2 regions of the Micromonospora sp. CA-249363 genome follow, and region 2 is predicted to be linked to the other one. Evidence: riboswitches for the same ligand, from Rfam matches in the RefSeq annotation. Region 2 holds a riboswitch; the other holds the start of a gene.
What was found. A riboswitch is a leader RNA that binds a small molecule or an ion and turns the genes downstream of it on or off. The one in region 2 is predicted to bind cobalamin.
Positions count from the first base shown of each region.

Region 1: another riboswitch for cobalamin. It lies ahead of cobN (cobaltochelatase subunit CobN); the one in region 2 lies ahead of ACQPZK_RS12580 (ribonucleoside-diphosphate reductase subunit alpha).

Region 1 covers NZ_CP192020.1:3,463,746-3,474,877, forward strand. The annotation lists gene cobI (precorrin-2 C(20)-methyltransferase) at 1-162, opposite strand, end outside; gene ACQPZK_RS16040 (cobyrinate a,c-diamide synthase) at 159-1,514, opposite strand; gene cobO (cob(I)yrinic acid a,c-diamide adenosyltransferase) at 1,508-2,119, opposite strand; gene ACQPZK_RS16050 (VWA domain-containing protein) at 2,196-4,559, opposite strand; gene cobN (cobaltochelatase subunit CobN) at 4,556-8,224, opposite strand; cobalamin riboswitch at 8,506-8,682, opposite strand; gene ACQPZK_RS16060 (hypothetical protein) at 9,002-9,337, opposite strand; gene ACQPZK_RS16065 (RNA polymerase sigma factor) at 9,500-10,039, shown strand; gene ACQPZK_RS16070 (hypothetical protein) at 10,032-10,766, shown strand; gene ACQPZK_RS16075 (hypothetical protein) at 10,830-11,132, shown strand, end outside.
Region 2 covers NZ_CP192020.1:2,737,641-2,748,772, reverse strand. The annotation lists gene ACQPZK_RS12580 (ribonucleoside-diphosphate reductase subunit alpha) at 1-1,607, opposite strand, end outside; cobalamin riboswitch at 1,801-2,014, opposite strand; cobalamin riboswitch at 2,157-2,296, shown strand; gene ACQPZK_RS12575 (CbtB domain-containing protein) at 2,332-2,535, shown strand; gene ACQPZK_RS12570 (CbtA family protein) at 2,526-3,290, shown strand; gene ACQPZK_RS12565 (histidine phosphatase family protein) at 3,287-3,883, shown strand; gene ACQPZK_RS12560 (GH92 family glycosyl hydrolase) at 4,017-9,596, opposite strand; gene ACQPZK_RS12555 (hypothetical protein) at 9,873-11,132, opposite strand, start outside.

The sequences.
Region 1 (11,132 bases), 730 kb from region 2:
TTCCCGCACGGTCGTCTCGGCCCGCCCGGCGTCCGCACCGGGCCGGTCTGCCATCACGGGTACGAGGACCACGTCGGCCTCACGCAGGACCCGCACCGCCTTGACGGTGAGCAGTTCCGGGTCACCCGGGCCGACACCGACCCCGGTCAACGTGGCGGTCATCGGCACGCCTCGACCAGCCGGCGGGCCGCCTCCGGGTGCCCGGCCCAGTGGGTGTGCAGGTAGGAGGCGTGCACCCGGCCGCTGACGAAGCCGTGCTCGGTGTCGTTCCAGCGCCACGCCGGCGTCTCGCCGTGCCCCGGGTCCGTGGTGGTGCGGTGGAACTCGTGGCCGCGTACCGGCTCGCCGGCCCGGGCCACCGGTGAGTCGGTGACGGCCACCGCCTCGCGGTAGCCGAGGGTGAGCCGGCCGGTCATCCGGGCGGTCAGGTCCAGCCGGCCGCACATGGGTACGCCGTCCAGGGACCGCCCGAGGTAGAGCAGCCCGGCGCACTCGGCCACGATCGGCCCGTCGAAGTCGGCCAGTTCGGCGCGGAGCGTGCCGTTGCCGGCCAGCGCCTCCGCGTACGCCTCGGGGAAGCCGCCGCCGATCACCACCGCGCGGGTGCCGGCGGGCAGGGACCGGTCGCGCAGCGGGTCGACGGTGACGACGTCCGCGCCGGCGGCGGTGAGCAGTTCGGCGGTCTCGGCGTACGAGAAGGTGAAGGCCGGACCACCGGCGACCGCGACCTGTGGCCGCCCGAGGCCCGCCGGCTTGCCGACGGCCTGGACCGGGTCCCACGCGGGGGCGGTCAGCGGCGGGGCGTCGCGGGCCAGGTCGAGCACGGCGTCGAGGTCGACGGTGGCCTCGACCAGGTCGGCGAGTGCGGCGACGATGGCGAGGGATTCGGGGGCCCGTTCGGCGACCGGCACCAGCCCGAGGTGCCGGGCGGGCGCGGCGACCTCGGCGGCGCGGGTGAGCGCCCCGAGCACTGGTACGCCCACCTCGGCGAGAGCGTCGCGCAGCAGCGTCTCGTGCCGGGGTGAGCCGACCCGGTTGAGGATCACGCCGCCGATCCGCACGGCGGGGTCGAACGCGGCCATGCCGAGGGTCAGCGCGGCGGCCGAGCGGCCCTGCGCGGTGGTGTCCAGCACCAGCAGCACGGGCGCGTCGACGAGCCGGGCGACGTGTGCCGTGGAGGCGAAGTCGCGGCGGCCCACCGCGCCGTCGTGCAGGCCCATGACGCCCTCCACCACGGCGATGTCGGCGGGCGTGGGGACGCTCGCGCCGTGCCGCAGCAGGGCGGCGATCCGCTCGGGCCCGACCAGGAACGGGTCGAGGTTGCGGCCGGGCCGCCCGGCGGCGAGGGCGTGGTAGCCGGGGTCGATGTAGTCCGGGCCTACCTTGTGCGGGCTGACCGCCAGGCCGCGCCGGCGCAGGGCGGCGAGCAGCCCGGTGGCGACGGTCGTCTTGCCGTGGCCGCTGGCCGGCGCGGCGACCACCACCCGGGGCAGCGACAACGGTGTGCTCACCACTCGATGCCCTTCTGGCCCTTCTGGCCGGCGTCCATCGGGTGCTTGACCTTGGTCAGCTCGGCCACCAGGTCGGCGGCGGCGACCAGGCGCGGGTCGGCGTCGCGCCCGGTGATGACGACGTGCTGGAAGCCGGGGCGGTCGGCGAGGGTGGCGACGACCTCGTCGACGTCCACCCAGCCCCACTTCATCGGGTAGGTGAACTCGTCCAGCACGTACAGCCCGTAGCGCTCGGTGGCCAGGTCACGCTGGATCTGCCGCCACCCCTCCAGGGCGTCGGCGGCGTGGTCGGCCTCGCCGCCGCGCTGGATCCAGGACCAGCCCTCACCCATCTTGTGCCAGGCGACCGGCGCGCCCTGGCCGGTACGCTCGTGCACCTCGCCGAGCGCCCGGAAGGCGTTCTCCTCCCCCACCCGCCACTTGGCGCTCTTGACGAACTGGAACACGCCGACCGGCAGGCCGGCCGTCCAGGCCCGCAGCGCCAACCCGAAGGCGGCCGTCGACTTCCCCTTCATCTGCCCGGTGTGGACGATGACGAGCGGCCGGTGCCGCCGCTGCCGGGTGGTCAACCCGTCAGCGGGCACGGACGTCGGTTGTCCCTGCGGCATCAGCCCATCCCCCGTCCCGTGTCCAGCTGTCCCGCGATCTTGCAGTTTCTGTTGACCATTTGTGTCCTTGAGTCCTTTATGCCGCGACAGAAACTGCAAGATCGCGGGGGTGGGGGTGGGGGTGGGGGTGGGTCAGGGTTGCGAGGGGGTGTACGGGTGCGGTGAGCTGGGTTGCCAGGCGGGTGGCCAGGTTGAGGCGGATCGGGCCGGTCTCGCAGTCGACGACCACGCAGGGGGCTCCGGTTGCCGCCAGTACTCGGGCCGCCGCTGCTGCGCGGTCCAGCGGGCGGGTTCCGGCGGTGGCTCTGCCGTCGGTGACGATGAGGACCAGGGGGCGGCGCTTCGGATCGCGCAGGCGCTCCACGCGCAGCAGATCGGCGGCGGCCAGCAGGCCCTCGGCCAGTGGCGTCCGCCCGCCGGTCGGCAGTTCGGCCAACCGGGTCGACGCGGCCAGCACCGAGGAGGTGGCCGGCAGCAGCGTCCGCGCGCCGGCGCCCCGGAAGGCGATCACCGCGACCTTGTCCCGGCGCTGGTACGCGTCGGTGAGCAGAGCGAGGACCGCGTCCTTCACGGTGACCATCCGCTGCCGCGCGCCCATCGACCCGCTGGCGTCCACCACGAACAGCACGAGATTGCCCTCGCGCCCCTCCCGGACCGCCTCGCGCACGTCGTCCGGGCGCAGTCGCAGCGGACCGGTGAGCCTCCCTCGCGCCGCCTGGTGCGGCGCGGCGGCACGGATGGTGGCCGGCAGGTGCAGCGCGCCGACCCGGCCCGCCGGAATGCGCGCGCTGGTCGTCCGCCCGCGCCCGGTACGGGCGCGCGACCGCCGGCCGGGCACCCCGTCACCGACGCCGGGCGCGGTGAGCAGCCGGGCCCGCAGGCCAGCCCGGGGTACGGCCACCGCCCCGCCGTTCCAGTCCCGATCGTCGCCGCCGTCGCTCGGCCCCGCGTCTCCGGGCCGTCGACGCGGCCTGCCTCTGCCGTCGGCCTGCGATCGGTCGGAGGGCCTGCCCGCGCCGGCGTCGCCGACCTGCGGCTCGGGACCGTCGCCGCGCTCGCCCCCGCCGGTGCCGCGCTCGCCCCCGCCGGTGCCGCGCTCGTCCCCGCCGGTGGAGCTGTGTCGTTCCGGGCCGCCGGTCGGGTCGGGGGCGGCACCACCACGGCCACGAGCGTCCGGTCCGTACCCATCGGAACGGTGACCACCGCCCGGGCCGCTGCCCTCACCGCCCGGGTCGCCCGCACCGCCGGCACTGCTGCCCGGGCCGCCACCGTCCGGGCCGCCGCCTCCGCGGTCCGGGCCGTCGGGGCGCGGGCCGGCGGGGCCGCCGTCGTGCGGGCCGCCGTCGTCGTCCGGGTCGTCCGGGTGGGCGTCCTGGGCCCGTTGCAGCGCCTCGTCGAGGCGCTTCTCGTCGAGCCCCGGCGTGTCGAACGGGTCGCGGCGACGGCGGTGCGGCAGCGCCAGCCGGGCCGCCACCCGAACGTCGTCGCCGGTGACCCGGTCCCGCCCCTGCCAGGCGGCGTGGGCGAGAGCGGTTCGGGCGGTGACGATGTCGGCGCGCATCCCGTCCACGTCGAACGCCGCGCACACTTCGGCGATCTGCCGCAGCGCGGAGTCCGGCAGGCGTACCCCGGGAAGCCGGCGGCGGGCGGCGGCCACCTGGGCGGCGATCTCGGTGTCGGCGTCGGCCCACCGGGCGGCGAATCCGGCCGGGTCGGCGTCGGCGGCGAGCCGACGGCGGACCACCTCCACCCGGATCTCCGGGTCCCGGCTGGCGTTCACCTCCACGGTCAGCCCGAACCGGTCGAGGAGCTGCGGACGCAGTTCCCCCTCCTCCGGGTTCATGGTGCCGACCAGCAGGAACCGGGCGGCGTGACTGACCGAGACGCCCTCGCGCTCGACGTGACTACGGCCCATCGCCGCCGCGTCGAGCAGCAGGTCGACCAGGTGGTCGTGCAGCAGGTTGACCTCGTCCACGTAGAGCACGCCCCGGTGCGCGGCGGCGAGCAGACCCGGTTCGAAGGCGCGTACGCCCTCGCCGAGCGCCTTCTCCAGGTCCAGCGACCCGACCACCCGGTCCTCGGCGGCGCCGACCGGCAGCTCGACGAGGCGCGCCGGGTGGGTCTCGGCGGCCGACCCCTGCGGGTGCGGCCCGTCCGGGCAGGCCGGATCGGGCTCGGTCGGATCGCACCCGAAGCGGCAGCCGGCCACCCGGCGTACCGGGGGAAGCAGCGCGGCGAGCGCGCGGACGGCGGTGGACTTGGCGGTGCCCTTCTCGCCCCGGACGAGGACGCCGCCGATCGCCGGGGAGACGGCGTTGAGCAGCAGTGCCAGCCGCATGTCGGCCATGCCGAGCACGGCGCTGAACGGGTACGTGGGCACTGGGCCTTCTTTCGTTCGCGACTGCGGGGCTCGCAAAACCGGCTCACTCCTCGCGCTCACACCCGGTCCTCCAGGTCGCCCTCGCTGGCCAGGTACGTGTCGCGGAGGCGGTCCAGGGTGGCCGGCTCGGGCTTGGCCCACAGCCCCCGGTCGGCGGCCTCCAACAGTCGCTCGGTGATGCCGCGCAGCGCCCACGGGTTGGACTGCTCCAGGAACTCCCGGGTGGTGTCGTCGAAGAGGTACGCGGCGGCCAGGTGCTCGTACATCCAGTCGTCGACGACACCTGCCGTGGCGTCGTAGCCGAACAGGTAGTCCACGGTGGCCGCCAGCTCGAACGCGCCCTTGTAGCCGTGCCGACGCATGGCGGCGATCCACTTCGGGTTGACCACCCGGGCCCGGAACACCCGCCGGGTCTCCTCGCCCAGCGTGCGGGTCCGCACGTCGTGCGGCATCGCCGAGTCGCCCACGTACGCCGCCGGTGACGTGCCGGTGAGGTGGCGGACCATCGCAACCATCCCGCCGTGGTACTGGAAGTAGTCGTCCGAGTCGACGATGTCGTGCTCGCGGGTGTCCTGGTTCTTCACCGCCACGGCGATGCGTGCGAACGAACGCTCCATGTCGGCGCGCGCCTCCCGCCCGTCCAGGCCCCGGCCGTACGCGTAGCCGCCCCAGACCGCGTACACCTCGGCCAGGTCGGCGTCGGTGCGCCAGGTCCGGGCGTCGATCAGCGGCAGCAGGCCCGCGCCGTACGCGCCGGGCTTGGAGCCGAAGATGCGGGCGGTGGCCCGCCGCTCGTCGCCGTGCTCGGCGAGGTCGGCGGTGACGTGCGCCCGCAGGTAGTTCTCCTCGTCCGGCTCGTCGAGCGCGGCGACCTGCCGTACGGCGTCGTCGAGCAGCGCCACCACGTGCGGGAACGCGTCCCGGAAGAAGCCGGAGATGCGCACCGTGACGTCGACCCGGGGCCGGCCCAGCTCGGCGGTCGGCACCACCTCGACGCCGGTGACCCGCCGGGACCGGTCGTCCCACACCGGCCGGCAGCCCAGCAGCGCGAGCACCTCGGCGATGTCGTCGCCCTGGGTGCGCATCGCGCTGGTGCCCCACACGGTCAACCCCACCGAGCGGGGGTACGCGCCGGTGTCGGCGAGGTGCCGGGCCAGCAGCGAGTCGGCCAGGGCCACGCCGACGTCCCAGGCGTTGCGGCTGGGGATGGCCTTCGGGTCGACGGAGTAGAAGTTCCGGCCGGTGGGCAGCACGTTGACCAGGCCCCGGGTGGGCGAGCCGGACGGGCCGGGCGGCACGAAACGACCGTCGAGCGCGCCGAGGGTGTTGCGCAGCTCGTCGGTGGTGCGCTCCAGCCGGGGCACCAGCTCGGTGGCGGCGAAGCGCAGCACCGCGGCGGCGTCCGGAATCGGCTGGCCGGCCACCTCGGCGACGACCGTGTCGGCGGCGTCGACGGCCCAGCCGAGGGTCTCCATGCCGACGACCAACCGGCGCGCGAGTCCCTCGATGAGGTCGATCGCGTCGGCTGCGGTGCCGGCCGGCCCGTCCACCGCGTCGGTCAACGCGGCGGGCACGGCGATCCGCTGTCCCGGTGCCGCGAGCAGCGCCTGCTCGTCGAGGGCGTACGCGGCGGCGAGGGCCTGCCGCAGGCCGGGCAGGGCCTGCGCGCCGCCCCAGATCTGCGGGGCGCGCAGCACCGCGAGGACCAGGTTGACCCGCGGCTCGCCGGTGGGCGCGTCGGCGAGGATGTGCAGCCCGTCGCGGATCTGCACGTCCTTGACCTCGCACAGGTAGCCGTCGAGGTGCAGCACGAAGTCGTCGAAGTCGTCCGCGTCGGGCATCGCCTCGGTGTGCAGGTCGTGGTGCAGCTCGGCGGCACGCACCAGGTCCCAGATCTGGGCCCGCACGGTGGGCACCTTGGCCGGGTCGAGCGCCTGCACGGTGGCGTACTCGTCCAGCAGTTGCTCCAGCTTGGCCAGGTCGCCGTACGTTTCGGCGCGGGCCATCGGCGGCACCAGGTGGTCGACGACCACGGCGTGCGCCCGCCGCTTGGCCTGGGTGCCCTCACCGGGGTCGTTGACGATGAACGGGTAGACCAGCGGCAGGTCCGCGAGGACGGCGTCGGGCGCGCAGTCGGCGGCCAGGCCGAGTCCCTTGCCCGGCAGCCACTCCAGGGTGCCGTGCTTGCCCAGGTGCACCACGGCGTCCGCGCCGAAGCCGCCGTCCGAGACCGGAGCGGCGAGCCAGCGGTACGCGGCCAGGTAGTGGTGGCTCGGCGGCAGGTCCGGGTCGTGGTAGATGGCGATCGGGTTCTCCCCGAAACCACGTGGCGGTTGGATCAGCAGCGCCACGTTGCCGAAGCGCAGCCCGGCCAGCACGATGTCACCGCCCTCGGTGTACAGCTCGCCGGGCGGCTCACCCCAGTGCTCCCGCATCCGCGCGCGCAGCTCGACCGGGATCTGCTCGAACCACCGCCGGTACGTCTCCCCGGGCACCCGCGCCTCGGCGGCCGCCAACTGCTCCGGCGTGAGCCACTCCACGTCGTGCCCACCTGCGGCGATCAACGCGTGGATCAACGCGTCACCGTCCGTGGGCGGCGGCGCGTGGCCCAGGTCGTAGCCGGCCTCGGCGAGCGCGGCGAACAGCCGGACCGCCGAAGCCGGGGTGTCCAGCCCGACGGCGTTGCCGACCCGGGAATGCTTGGTGGGGTACGAGCTGAGCACCACGGCGATCCGCTTGTCGGCGTTCGGCACGTACCGCAGCCGGGCGTGCCGCACCGCGATGCCGGCGACGCGGGCGGCCCGCTCGGGGTCGGCGACGTATACCGAGAGACCGTCGGCGTCGACCTGCTTGAACGAGAACGGCACGGTGACGATCCGGCCGTCGAACTCGGGGATGGCCACCTGCATCGCCGCGTCCAACGGGGACAGTCCGGCGTCGCTGCCGGCCCACTGCTCGCGTGTGCTGGTCAGGCAGAGCGCCTGGATGACCGGCACGTCCAGGGCGGCGAGCGCGCCGACGTCCCAGGCGTCCTCGTCGCCGCCCGAGGAGGCGTCCGCCGCGACCGCGCCACCGGCCGCGAGGACGGTGACCAGCAACGCGTCGCAGCGGGCGAAGAGCCCGAGCGGGCCGGCGCCGGCGGTCAGCCCGCGCAGCGAACCGCAGAAGATCGGCAGCGGGTTGCCGCCGGCCGCGCGCACCGCCTCGGCCAGCACGTCGACGAACGCGGTATTGCCGGCCAGGGCGTGCGCCCGGTAGAAGACGATCCCGATGGTGGGCCGATCCGGTTCGGTGGGGTACTCACCGTGCACGCCGTACGACGGGGTCGGCGCGGGCGGGGCGAATCCCTCGCCGGTGAGCAGGACCGTGTCGGAGAGGAACCGGGCCAGCTCCCCCAGGTTGTCCGGCCCACCCTCGACCAGGTACGCGAGGGCCTGGGCGACCACCCCGGACGGCACCGTGGAGACCGCCATCAGCTCCGCGTCGGGCAGCGCCTCGCCGCCGAGCACGACCGTGGGCACGCCGCTCGCGAGCACCGCGGCGAGGCCGTCCGGCCACGCCTGCCGTCCCCCGAGCAGGCGTACGACGGCGAGGCCGACCCCGTCCAGCAGGGCGGGCACCTCGCCGGCCGCCACGCGGGCGGGGTTGGCGAGCCGGTAGTCGGCGTCGCTGGCACGGGCGGCCAGCAGGTCGGTGTCGGCGGTGGAGAGCAGCAGAATGCGCACGGCAGGCTCCGGACGGTAACGTCAGCGCGTTCGCGGAGGCGATTCGGCGACGACGTGGGGTGAGCGCGGGGTTCAGGGGGCGCCGCGGCCCGGACCGCTCACCGGCACGGGGCCGGCAGCGACGGGTGGCGTGGCGCGGAACTCAGCGGGAAACGGAGTCGATGCCGATCGCGGCGACAGCACGGCCGCAGTGCGGGAGACGGCAGCGGTGCGGAAGACGGCTGCGGCCGTCGATGGTGGAGACGCCAAGCGTCATCGGGTCCTCCTCGGGTGTCCACGCCCTGGGGTACGTCCCGACGGCCGAAGTATCCTGGCTTCCGGATCGACGCTCTCCCCCGGCCTTCCAACCGCAGACACACGGTCGTGACTCACGAGGGGGGATCACTCCCCGGTGACAGTGGCGGGACCGCGTCGGATTCGCACCGACTTCCTTCACTGCCGTCAGGCCGCGAATGCTGCCACACCGCCGAGCCGCCGGTCAACGCCGCCCCGACCCGCCGGGCGGGTGTGACGCGGCGACGGATCGGCGGGTGACGCGGCGACGGATCGGCACACCGCGATGCCCCCCCGGACCTGCACCCACGGTCCTTTGCTCTGCTTCCCCATAGGCGACACTGCGGCCCGCTGGCTGTCGCGTATAGGGAAGCAGAGCAAAGGACGCGTCACACGCCCTGGCCCGCGCGGTCGCTCAGCGTGGCGCCGCCCATCCGGCACGCTGGTCGGTCATCCCGGCCCGGCAGATCAGCGGGGACGCGGGGACGGTCTGACGCGGAGGGCTCAGCGGGCGTGGCGCTCCGGGTGTGCCCGATTCCACACCCGCATCCGCTCCGGGTAGCCGGTGCGGGCCGCCTCGTACAGCGGCACCGCGTGCTTGCGGGCGATGTCGCCGGCCGCACGGGGTGTGCCGGTGCGGCGACGGATCCACTCGCCGTCATGGGCGATCGCGACCACGGTGGTGTCGGTGGCGGTCGTCTCGGGTTCCAGGTAGAACTCCACGCCCCGCCGGCTGGTGACGAACGCCTCCAGCGCGGCGAGGTCCTCCCGGGTGGCCTCCCGGTCCAGCTTCGTCGGGGTCGCCTCGGCGCTTCGAGACCGCCGGTTGAACCAGCCCATGCCCAGCCCCTCTCCCTCGACTCCACTCCCAGTTCAGCACCGATTCCTGGCAACACGCTGGACGGCGGGTGGGAGAAATCTGACTCGTCCGGGGCGGAACCCGACGCGCGCGGGTGGTGTCATCAGTGCGAGTCCGACCGGAGGTTCCCCCTGGACGACGACGTGCTCGTCAGCCGCGCCCGATCCGGTGACCTGGAGGCGTACGACCTCCTGGTCGCCCGGCACACCGCGTCCGCGTACCGGACGGCGGTGCTGCTCGGTGCGGGTTCGGACTCCGAGGACGTCGTCCAGGAGGCGTTCGTGAAGGGCTACCGCAAGCTGTCCCGTTACCGGGGAGAGTCGTCCTTCCGCTCCTGGTTGCTGGCGATCGTCGCCAACGAGACCCGCAATCTGCACCGGTCCCGCTCCCGGCGGGACGGCCTGGTCCTGCGGGCGGCGGCGAATCCGCCACCGGAGATCGCCGAGGACGACGCCGTCGACGCGGTCCTGGCCGGCGAGCGTCGGGCGGCGCTGGTGGCGGCCCTGCGACAACTGCCGGTACGCGACCGCGAGGTGATCGTCTGCCGGTTCTTCCTCGATCTCGGCGAGCAGGAGACGGGCGTCCTGCTCAGCTGGCCCCGGGGAACGGTGAAGTCCCGTACCTCCCGGGCACTGGCGAAGCTGCGCGCCCTGCTCGCCGACGAGGAGGTGCGGCATGGATGACCTCGCCCGCGACGACCTCGAAGCGGAGCTGCGTGACCTCGGCGGCTGGCTGGACACGCCCGCCGCGCCGGACGTGACGGCGCGCGTGCACGACCGGCTCGTGGGGGGCGTACGCGGGTGGCGTCGGTGGCGTTCGGTGGCCGCGGCGGCGCTCGCGGCCCTGCTGGTCGCGGCGCTGCCGCCGACGCGCGCCGCCGTCGCCGACGCGGTCGGTGAGGTGCTGCGCTTCGCCGGCGTCGACATCGTCACGTCGTCCAGCCCGTCGCCGCCCGGGGACGAGCCGTCACCCCTGCCGTCGCTGCGGACGGTGGGGCTCGACGAGGCGCGGCGGGCCGTGCGCTTCCCGATCCGTGTCCCGGCCGCGCTCGGTCCGCCGGAGCGGGTGTCGGTCGCCGACCCCGACGGCACCGGCGCGTGCTGGGTCGCGACGCTGCTCTACGAGGGCGGCACGGTACGTCTCGACGCGTTCGACGGTCGCCTCGACCTGGCGTTCCACAAGCAGACGAGCCAGCCGGGAGCGGAGTGGACGCAGGTCGAGGGTGACTTCGCCATCTGGGTCGACGGTCCCCACGTGCTGTCCTACGTCGACCGTTCGGGTCAGATCCGCCGGGAGACCGCCCGACTCGCCGCGTCGACCCTGATCTGGGAACAGGCCGGCGTGACCTACCGGCTGGAGGGTGCGCGCAGCAAGGCCGTGGCGCTCGAGATCGCCCGTTCGCTCCCCTAGGAACCCGTGCGGCCCGGCCGGTGTCTCCAGACCGGGGCACATGTTGTTTCGGGAGGGAGCGCGATGGTCACCTGGGGCAGGTTTCTACTGGGGTCGGTTCTCCTGCTGGCCGGCTGCACGGCGAGTGGTCAGCCGGCGACGAATGCCGACGGCCCGGCCACGGCGTCGGTGAACACGGCGACCGGCTGCGCGGCGCGCGTCGAGACCGGGTCACTGCCCGACTGGGCGGACGAGGGGTTCCACGGGGACACCCGCGCGCCGCACGTCTTCGGCGCACGGGGCGAGATCGTGGCGGTGCTGTTCGGCAACCCGCTCGCGCAGGTCCGATCGGACGGGTCGAACAACAAGATCCTCTGGGTGGCCCGG
Region 2 (11,132 bases):
GTCTCCAGCGCGGTCAGGTACAGCTCCTCGCTGATCCGCGTGGACAGCTCCCGCGCGGCCGGCGCGTCGAAGGGCAGCCGCAACGCGAAGAACACGTCCTGCAACCCCATCAACCCGAGCCCGACGGGCCGCCAACGGGGGTTGCTCGCCGCCGCCTGCGGGGTCGGGTAGTAGTTGATGTCGATGACCCGGTCGAGGAACGTCACCGCCGTGCGGACCGTGGCGCGCAGCCGTTCCCAGTCGATGCCGTCGTCGGTGAGGTGGGCGGCGACGTTCACCGAGCCGAGGTTGCACACGGCGGTCTCGTCGTCGCTGGACACCTCGATGATCTCGGTGCAGAGGTTGGAGAGGTGCACCACGTTGCCCGGCTCGGCCGTCTGGTTGCACAGCCGGTTGGCCGCGTCCTTGAAGGTCATCCAGCCGTTGCCGGTCTGGGCGAGGGTCCGCATCATCTTCCCGTACAGCTCGCGGGCGGGCAGCTGCCGCACGTAGCGGCCCTGCGCCTCGGCGGCCCGGTACGCGGCGTCGAACCGCTCGCCCCACAGGTCCGGCAGCTCAGGCACCTCGTCCGGGTCGAACAACGACCACATCTCGTCGGCCTCGACCCGGCGCATGAACTCGTCCGGGATCCAGTTGGCCAGGTTGAGGTTGTGCGTACGCCGGGCGTCCTCGCCGGTGTTGTCCCGTAGCTGGAGGAACTCCTCGATGTCCGGGTGCCACGGCTCCAGGTAGACGCAGGCCGCGCCCTTGCGCCGGCCGCCCTGGTTGACCGCCGCGACGCTCGCGTCCAACGTACGCAGCCACGGCACGATGCCGTTGGACTGCCCGTTCGTGGCCCGGATCAGCGCGCCCCGGGACCGGACCCGGGAGAACGCGATGCCGATGCCACCGGCGAACTTGGACAGGTTGGCGACCTGGGCGTACCGCGCGTAGATCGAGTCCAGCTCGTCGCGGGGCGAGTCCACCAGGTAGCACGAGGACATCTGGGTGTGCCGGGTACCGGAGTTGAACAGGGTCGGCGAGCTGGGCAGATAGGCGAGGCTGGACATCAGCCGGTAGAAGTCGACCGCCTCCTGCGGCGTACGGGACAGGCCGCAGGCCACCCGCAGCAGCCAGTACTGCGGGGTCTCCAGCACCAACCGGGTGGTGGGGTGGCGCAGCAGGTACCGGTCGTAGACGGTGCGCAGGCCGAAGTACTCGAAGCGGCGGTCGCCGTCGGCGTCGACGGCGTTGTCGAACGTCTCCGCGTGGGCGGCGACGAACGCGGCGGTCTCGTCACCGATCAGACCCTCGGCGTGGCCGGCCCGGATCGCCGCGCTGAACGACGTGACGCCCTGCCGCCGCACCTCCTTGTCGACGTAGCCGGCCAACAGCCGCGCGGCCAGGCGCGAGTACTGCGGCTCCGCGCCGATCATCTCGGCCGCCGTCTGGATGGACAGCCGGTCCAGCTCGGCCGTCGTCGCGCCGTCGTAGAGGCCGCTGATCGTACGGGTGGCCACCCGCATCGGGTCGACGTCGGTCAGGTCGTCGGCCCACCGCTCGACCGCCCGGACGATCTTGTTCACGTCCACGGCCTCGGTGCCGCCGTCGCGCTTGCGCACCTGCATCGGCGTCCGCCGCACGGCCTCGCCGCTGACCGGGACCACCTCGGTGACTGTCACCACTCACTCCTCGGGAGTTCGAGACCTCAAGGGCCCTCGGACGCAAGGAGGCGGACACCGCCGGACTCCACGCCGCGCGGGCGTGGGTCAGGTGGCGTCAGCCGTACCGCGCGGCCTCGGACCGCCGCGCGCCCGGGTTCGGGTACGCGGCGCGCTGGCAGGTCTTCGGACTCGCGGGCGCGACCGGGCCCACCCGGTCACCTACTGGCCGTCGCTTCCCAGGCCGATGGCCCAGTGCTGATGACGGCGGTCGTTCCCACTCACCGCTGCGGGACAGTCCCGGATTTCCACCGGGTTCCCTCTTGCCTCGACCACTCACTCGGAACGGCCGAACCAGCTGCGGTCGACACCATATATAGGGGCGAGCACGTTTGTCACACCCCACATGTCGGTCTCGGGCGTGTCGCGGTCGACGGTGACGGTCCTCGTCGATCGACTCGGGCCGGACGGCGGACGGTGACGCCCCGACCGTCGTCATCGGCTTGACCGAGGAGAACCGGCACCGCTACGGTCGACCCACTATCTGCGGCGACGCGAGGGAAGCCGGTGAGAATCCGGCGCGGTCGCGCCACTGTGAGCGGTCCCCAGCCCGGGGGTCGCGAGCCAGGACGCTCGGTCGTCCGCAGCCTTGCGATGGGGACGCGTCATCCCCGAGGAGGTTCGTCCACGCATGTCCAGCTCCACGTCCAGCCAGCCGCTGGCGCACCCCGCTGTCCCGACCCGTCTCCTGTGGACGGTACTGGCCACCGTCGCCGCGCTCGCCCTGCTGACCTACCTCGTCGCCTTCGACCAGGGGGCCGTCTCGCGCAGCGGGATGTACCTGCACGAGCTGATGCACGACGGCCGGCACCTGCTCGGTGTCCCGTGCCACTGACGGGCACCGCACCCACGTTCGTCTCGGTCCTGCTGCGCGGGCTGCTCGCCGGCCTGGTGGCCGGCCTCCTCGCCGGGACGTTCGCCTACGTCGTCGGGGAGCCACACGTCGAGGCGGCCATCGCCATCGAGGAGGCGGCCACACACGCCGAGCCCGTCGCCGACGGGCACCAGCACGGCGAGGACGCCCTGGTCGGCCGCAACGGCCAGCGCGGCGGCCTGTTCCTGGCCACCGGCCTCTTCGGCGCCGCGATGGGCGGTCTGCTGGCCAGCGCGTACGTCCTGCTCAGCCGTCGTCGGCGGACCGCCGACGACGGGCGGTCCGGGCTGCTGCTGGCCGGTGGCGCGCTGCTCGGCGCGGTGATCGTGCCGTTCCTCAAGTACCCGCCGAATCCGCCGGCCATCGGCGACCCGGCCACCATCAACCAGCGCACGGTCACCTACCTGCTGATGGTGGTGCTCGGCCTGGTGGCGGTCTGGTCCGGTTCGCTGGGCTACCGGTCGGTCGGCGAGCGCGCCCCGGTGTGGCTGCGCGTCAGCGCGGCGGTCGGCGGGTTCCTGCTGGTCACCGTCGTGTCGTACGTGGTGCTGCCGTCGTTCCAGGAGGTCCCCGGCGACTTCCCGGCGACGCTGCTGTGGAGCTTCCGCCTCGCCTCGCTCGGCACCCAGGTGGTGCTGTGGACCGGGATCGGCCTGCTCTTCGCCGCCCTGACGCACCGCCAGCGCGTGGTCGCCGACGCACGACTGGCGGGGTGAGCGCCACCAGTCTGCGGCTGGTCGCCCACGGTCACACCGCCGCCCTGCGGCAGGCCCGGTTCGGCGGGGACGACAGTCTGGACGAGGGCGGCCGGCGCGCCGCCCTCGCCCTGTCCCCCGCTGGTACGGGCCGGCGACAGGGTCACGCCGTGGCGTGCCTGTCCAGCCCCGCGGCGGCGGCCGTGGAGACCGCCCACGCTCTCGGCCTCGCGCCCACCGTCGAGACGGCGCTGACCGACTGCGACTACGGCGACTGGACCGGGCGGTCCCTGGCGGAGATCGCCGCGTCGCGACCGGACGGGCTGCGCGAGTGGCTGTCTGCGCCGGACGCGGCGCCACACGGCGGTGAGTCGGTCGTCGCGCTGCGCCGGCGCGTCGGTCGGTGGCTGGACGCGCAGCGCGGCGCCGGTCGACGGGTCACTGCCGTCACGCACCCGCTCGTGATCCGGGTCGCGCTCGTGCACGCCCTGGATCTGCCACTGGCGGCGTACCGGCAGTTCGACGTCGCGCCACTGGCCGTCGTCCGACTCACCGACCACGGTCCACGGTGGCAGCTCCGCCTGGACGCGGCACCGGCACCGGCGGACTGGTGACGAGGGCCTACCGCGGCTCCTCTAGAGCTGCCCCGGATCCGGGGCAGCGAGCCGGGGCCGCCGGTCGGGCGGGCCCGGAACGGATGTCGGGCGGGCCGTGTTCCACGACCCGCCCGACTGATGTGCTCCCCGCCTACTTCGTGCCGGTGACCGTGAACGGTCGGGACACCGTCGCCTTCGAACGGGACCCGGACAGCGTCACGCTGGTGGCCCCGGGCTCCGTCGCATCCGGGACGCCGACGGTCCCGCCGGCGACGATGCCGTCACCGTTCGCGTGTACCGTGCCGACCCGACGCCCGTCGCCGAGGCTGACCGTGATCGCCTCGTTCGGCGCGAAGCCGGAGCCGTCGACCGTGATCGACGTGCCACGCGGCGCGGACGGCGTGGGCAGCGACAGGCGCGGCTGGTAGGCCGGATCCGCCGTACCCGCGGTCACCTGCACGGTTGCCGTCGCCGGCGTGCCGGAGGACGCGCCGGTGGCGCGGACGGCGTACCGCCCCGGTGGCGTGTCCCCGGAGGTCGCGACGGTCGCGCGGACCGTGCCCGTCGCGGACGCCGAGACCGTCACCTCGCGGGTGGCGGCAACCGCGAGGCCCACCGTCACCCGCTCCCCGGCGGCGAACCCGCTGCCGACGACCGTGACCGCGTCGCCGGCGGCGACCGACTGCGTGCCGGACACCGCGAGGGTGGTGGCCGCCCCGCCCCGCCGAACGGTCACGGTGAAGGTGGCGGTGCTGCTCGACAGCGAGTCCCACGCGGTGACGCGCACCGTGTAGGTGCCCTCGCGGGCGTAGGTGTGCCGGCCGCTCAGCGCGCCGTCCGCGCCGACCGTGGCATCGTCCGGAACCGTCCCGTCGCCCCACTGGACGCGGGCGTGGTAGCCGGTCGTGTCGGGAACACCGCCGGTCACCGATCCGAGGTTCGCCGTGAGGACCTGTCCGGCGTCGACGCTCTGGTCGCCCGGGGCGGTGGTCACCAGCGCGGCGGCCGGAGTGCCGTCGTCGGCGACGGCGAACACGTGGATCCGGCCCGCCGAGCGGGGATCGCCGGTCTGCGTCGGCAGGGTCACCGAGACCAGCGTCTTACCCGCCGGGATCTGGTACGGCGTGGTGGCGAACAGGAACGGCTGGGCGCCGTCGCGGCTCGTGCCACTGAGCCGGTACGCGGACTTCGCGACCACGATGTTGCCGTACGACGGCGTCCCGTTGGCGTTGCCGCCCAGCGTCCAGTCACTGAACTGGATCGGAATGCCGGCGGTGCTGCCGTCGCTGAACGTCGCCGTGCCGGTGGTGCTCTGGTTGCCCTGCGTGCCGGCGCCGATGAACGAGATGCTCCGGGCATCGGCCGGCAGGCGCAGGGCGATCGTCGCACCGTTGCCGGTGGCGTTGTCCGGCTGCCCGGCCGGAACCTGCGGCAGGGTGAAGCCCAGCGCGGTGCCCGGCACCTGGTGCCGCTGCCCCTGGGTCACGCCCGCCGCCGCCAGTGCGGCCCGCGAGTACGCCCACGACTTCGCGTCGCAGTCCGCCGCGAGGGTGCCCTCGTCGCCGACGCACACGGTGTCGAACGCCGCGGTGAGGCCGGAGTTCGCCGCGTACGAGACGTCGACGCCGACCGTCACCGAGCCCTGACCGACGCCGTCGGTCACCGTGACGCTCGCCTGGTGGTAACCCGGCGTGGCGTAGGTGTGCTCGCCGCTGACGCGGTAGACCTCCCGGGAACTCAGCGTCAGCGTGCCCTCGGTGGCCGGTGAGCCGTCACCCCAGTCGATCGTGGCCCGGTAGTCGTCGGCGACGCCGCCGGTGACCGTGGCCAGGGCCATCGTGGCGGGCGCGCCGGAGCGGGCGTGCACGCCGTCGCTGGCGGTCACCGTGATGTCACCGCCGCTCAGGTCGAGGTCGCCCCCGGCGAGCAGCTCGATCTCGGCGAGGGTCGGCTGGGCCGCGCCGACGGTCTTCGTCACGACGAGGCGGAACTGGGAGTACCGCCCGGGCTTGTCGACCCGGAACGGCCGGGTCTGGTTGCGCCAGCGGAACACCTCGCCCGCGCGCGTGTCCAGCGTGCTCCAGGTGAGACCGTCGGTGGAGCCCTGCAACCGCCAGTCCGCCGGGTCACCCGCGGTCGCGCCGGAGGTGATGGTGTAGTAGGTCGGCTTCTGCCGGCCACCACGGGTCGCCCAGCCGATCTGCGGCGTGCCCGACGACGTCGTCAACTGGGTGGTGGACGAGTCGTCGAACAGCGTCGACGCGTCCGGACCGCCGCTGACGGTGGCGGTGCCGAGGCCCGGCCCGGTCACGTCCTCCAACGGCTGCGGTACGGCGTCGCCCTTGGTCAGCGACGGGGGGATGGCGTCGCGGCCGGTACCCCACGACGACGGGTTCGGTCCCATCTGGAAGTCGATCGTGCCGCCCCGGGCGAGCGCGGAGACGTCGACGGAGACCTCGCGCTGCTTCTTGCCGTTGACCTTCACGCTCTGCACGTACACGTTGCGGTCGTTGTTGTTCGCCGCGTTGACCACGATGTCGCCCGTCGGGCGGTGGACGGTCATCCGGGTGAACTGCGGTGAACCGATCGCCCAGTGGGTCGACCCGGCCTGCAACGGGTAGATGCCCAGCGAGCTGAGGACGTACCAGGCCGACATCTCGCCGTTGTCCTCGTCGCCCAGGTAGCCCTGGCCGATCTCGCTGCCCACGTAGAGACGCCGCAGGATCTCGCGCACGGCCGCCTGCGTCTTCGCGGGAGCGCCGGCGACGTCGTACAGGTAGGGGATGTGGTGCGACGGCTGGTTGCTCATGCCGAGCTGCCCCATCCGCACCGCGCGGGCCTCGATCATCTCGTGGATGACGCCGCCGTAGCCGCCGGGGCGGTCGGCGTTCTCCGGCGTCGCGAAGAAGGTGTCGAGCTTGTCGCGCAGCGCCTTCTGCCCGCCGTACAGGTTGATCAGGCCCTGGGGGTCCTGCTGTGCGGTGAACGCGAAGTTCCAGCCGTTGGTCTCGGTGTAGACGCCACCCCAGTCCAGCGGGTCACCGGCGAGGAACGTGCCGGCCGCGTCGCGGCCCTGGAACAGCTTCGTCTTCGGATCGAACAGGTGGACGTAGTTGCGGGCCCGCTCCAGGAAGTACCGGGACTCCTCCTTGAGCTGTTCGCGCCGCGACTTCGGCGTCGCCGGGTCCTTGGCCAGCGCGGCGGCCATGTTGCCGATGCCGTAGTCGTTGATGTAGCCCTCCAGCGCCCACGACACCGACTCGCCGGTGCTGGTCGGCGTGTAGCCGAGGAACAACGACGTCTCGATGCCCTTGCGGCCGACCGCGCCGCGTCCGGACGCCACGGTCGCGTCCTTGACGGCCGCGTCGTAGGCCGCGAGCGGATCGGGCAGCTTGACCCCGGTGAGGTACGCCTGCGCCAGGGCCACGTTCGCGCTGGTGCCGGTCATCAGGTCGGCGTAGCCGGGCGACGACCAGCGGGCGATCCAGCCGCCGTCGCGGTAGTGCTGGACGAACCCGTCCGAGATCTTCGCGGCGACGTCCGGGTAGAGCAGCGAGTACGCGGGCCACACCGTGCGGTACGTGTCCCAGAACCCGTTGTTGACGTAGATCTGCCCGTCGACGATCTTCGCGCCGGTCCGGGTGGCGGTCGACGTGCCGGTCGGCGCGGACACCGGGCTGGCGTACTGCCAGTGGGGGGCGGCGGCGGTGCCGGTGTTCTCGGACTGCGAGTTCGGGTAGAGGTTCAGCCGGTACAGGTTCGAGTACATGGTGACGAGTTGCGTCTCGGTCGCGCCCCGCAGCTCGACCCGGCCGAGGCGGTCCTTCCAGGCGGCGGTGGCGGCGTCGCGGATCGCGTCGAAGCTCCGGCCGGTCACCTCCAGGTCGAGGTTGCGACGGGCCTGGTCGACGGAGAGGAACGACGTCGCGATCCGCATCGTCACCTGGCGGTTCGCGGAGACGTCGAAGGTCGCCGACGTCGCGGTGACCGCCGTCGGCGCGCGGTCGAACTCACCGGACACGAACATCCGGCTACGTCCGGCCGAGAGGCCGCTTCCGTTGTCGACCCAGCCGGTGAACGTGCTGTCGGCGCCGAGGGTGAAGGTGCCCTTGGAGAAGACGAGACTTCCGGTCGACGGTCCCGGCCCGAACGTGAACCGCATGATGCCGGCGTGGTCGGTCGGCGTCATCTCGGCGACCAGGCCGTTCTGTAGCGCGACCCGGTAGAGGTCCGGCCGTGCCGTCTCGTCGTCGTGGCGGAAGGCCAGCGCCCGGCTGGCGGGTGGCCCGGTGAGGGGGCCGTCGCCGGCCACCGGCATCACCGACATCTGGTTGCGGTCGCCCATCCACGGGCTGGGCTCGTGGGAGATCGCGAGGCCCTGCAACGTGGGCAGGTTGGCGGCGTTGTTGGCGCGGTGGTAGTCGTACTCCCACGAGTCCGAGGTCGCGTCGGTCACCGGGGTGAAGAAGTTGAACCCGTTCGGCACGGCGGTGATCGGCAGGTTGTTGCCGCGCGAGAACCCGCCCGTGGAGTTGGTGCCGCGGCGGGTGTCGACGTAGTTCGTCAGCCGGGAGCCGTCGATCGCCGCCGGATTCCCGGTCAGCTCGATGTCGTCGAGCCACCCCTGGAACAGGGTGTCCTCGGTGGCCTGCGGGTCGTCGTACGCCAGCAGGACGCGGTCGATCGTCTTGCCGCGGGCGATTGCGCCGATGTCGGCGCTGACCGCGTTCCACTGGTCGGCGAAGAGCGCCTTCGAGGCGCCCTGGCCGGCCGGCGTGAGCGGGTTGCCGTGCTGGTCGACGGCCGAGCGTCCACTGAGGTAGCTGCCGTCGGTGAAGTGCAGGTCGACCGAGGCGTAGGTGGACGGGTAGCGGGCGTCCTGGCCGGTGAACTCGGGGAAGATCCGGTACGACAGGCGGGTGTCCGGCCCGACCGGGATGTCGACGTCGAACAGCTTGTTCGTCGCGTACGAGCGGCCGGCGCTCTGGGCGCCGCCGTGGTAGCGCAGCGCGGCCAGCCCGGTGAAGCCGACACCCGGCTTCGTCGTGTAACCACCGGTCGGGCCGGGCCCGATCTCGGTGACCATGGGAGTGGCCGGCGGTCGGACGTCCGAGCCGTCGCTGATGTCCCAGCTGGCGAGCTGGGTCAGGGAGTCGCCGGAGTTCGCGGAGATCGCCAGCCGGTACCAGCCGTAGGCCGTCGTGTTGGTGACGCCGTACCTGTTGGTGGCGAACCGCTTGACGAAACCCTGCTTCGTCTGGCGGTCCAGGTCCACCCAGGCACTGCCGTCGGTGGACCCCTGGAGGGTGAAGTCGCGGGGATCGCGGCCCGGCTCGTCGTCCGCCGAGGTCAGCGCGTACCGCTTGACGACCGCGGGCTTCGCCAGCTGGTACGTCACCCACGCGGTCGGTTCGAACGCCAGCCACTTGGTCGACGGGTTCCCGTCGGCGAGGTTCGCCGCGATCTCGTTCGGCGGGTTCTGGGCGCTCGCGGTGGTGGCCTCGACCTGACCGAGCAGGCTGCCGGGCAGGTTCGCGTTGCTCGACCCGCTGAGGTTGCCCTGTACGGGCCGACCCGAGCGGTCGACCTCGACGGTGCTCGTGGCGGGCTGCGGGTCGGCCGATTCGAACGAGGAACGGAAGGCGCCCGGTGGCGGGGCGCTGGGTGCGGCGCTGGCCAGCGGCGCGGCGACGACCATCCCCAGGGGGAGCAGGACGGCGGTTGTCGCCACGGCTATCCGTAGAGAGACGGCGCGCGCACGGGGGAGATACGGCATGGGGGCGGGACCTTTCGACTCGGTCCGGTCGAGGACGTCGAGTGTCTGGGTGGAGGGGACAGTGGCAGTGGACGGTGGGCCGGACTCTGACATCGTTGTCATCGGGCGTGCCTGACAAGCGAGGGCAGATCCGGTGGATGTTGGGCAGATGCTTCCGGGCAACCACGGCCCTGTCAATGGGTTGATCGCCGCGAAACACGGTCGTCGCGTCCCGGGTGGACTCGCGGCTGCTCAGCGACCGCCCGCGGCCAGCTCGGCCAGCATCCCCTCGCAGCTCCGCACGACCACCTCCGCACCGCGCCGCTGGGTCAGCGGGAGCAGCGGATCCTCGGCCCGGTCCCGCCACCGCCACTGGGCGTCCGCAGCGGTCTCCCAGAGCCGTTGGGCGGTCGCCTCGTGCTCGACACCCAGCCGGGCGGCCAGGGAGACGCCCTCGCCGCCGACCAGGCGCTGCGCCTCGGCGGCCAACTCGGCGTCGAAACCGAGACGGGCGTTGCGCAACGCCACCAGCAGGCGTAATTCACGGAACTCGTGCGCGCCCGCCAGGATCTGCTCGATCGCGCCGACCAGCTCGTCGCTGCCCCGGACCGGCTCGGCCCGTACCAGGGACTCCACCGCGGCCAGCGCCGAGCGCGCCTTGAGCGCGTCGCGCCGATCGACGAAACAGCGGGTCATCGACTCGCGCAGCTCGGTGAGTCCACTGCGTCGGATCAGCTCGGCCGACATCGCCACCCGGGTGTCGAACCCGCCGCGCACCAGGGTCGTGGCCAGTCGGATACCGAAGAGACCGAACCGGTCCAGCAGGCCCGCGCGCGCCTCGGGGTCGAGACGCACCGGCAGTTCGCCACGGACGAAGCGGTCGGCGGAGAGCAGGTGGGGTTCCAACTCGGCGCGGGGCACCCCGGCCAGCGTCGCCAGCGCGGCGAAGTCGGACTCGCCGAGCAGCCGACCCGCGAGGCCGACAGCTCCACTGCACGCCACCACGTTGACCGCCAACGCGCCCACCCGGGGATCGCGGTGGTGCCGGCGGGCCAACTGCCGGGCGGTGAGCAGCCCGTCGATCCGGCCACCGCCGACCTCGTCCGCCCGGGACAACACCATGATCACGTTGACCGGAGCGGCCTGCCCGACGGCACTGTCCCGACCGGACTCCAGCACCCGCAGATCGCTGTCGCGGCCGTCCCGGGTCAGGAACAACACCGCGTCCGCGTCGGCCAGCACGCGATCCAGCACCGGCGTATGCCCCTGCTCGTCGACGGTGGCGAGCGCCGGGGTGTCGATCAGCGTCACCTGCCGCAGCGCCCGCGTCGGCCACCGCACCACGATGTCGCGCACCTCCCCGGCCCGCCAACCGAGATCCACCCGCATGCCGGTCGCCGACTTGACCACCGCCAACTCCTGCGGGGGTTGCCCCACCGGGTAGGCGGTGGCGCCCGGTGACGCGCCGTCCTCGTACCAGGTGAACGCGCCGTCGGCGCCCTCGACCGGCGC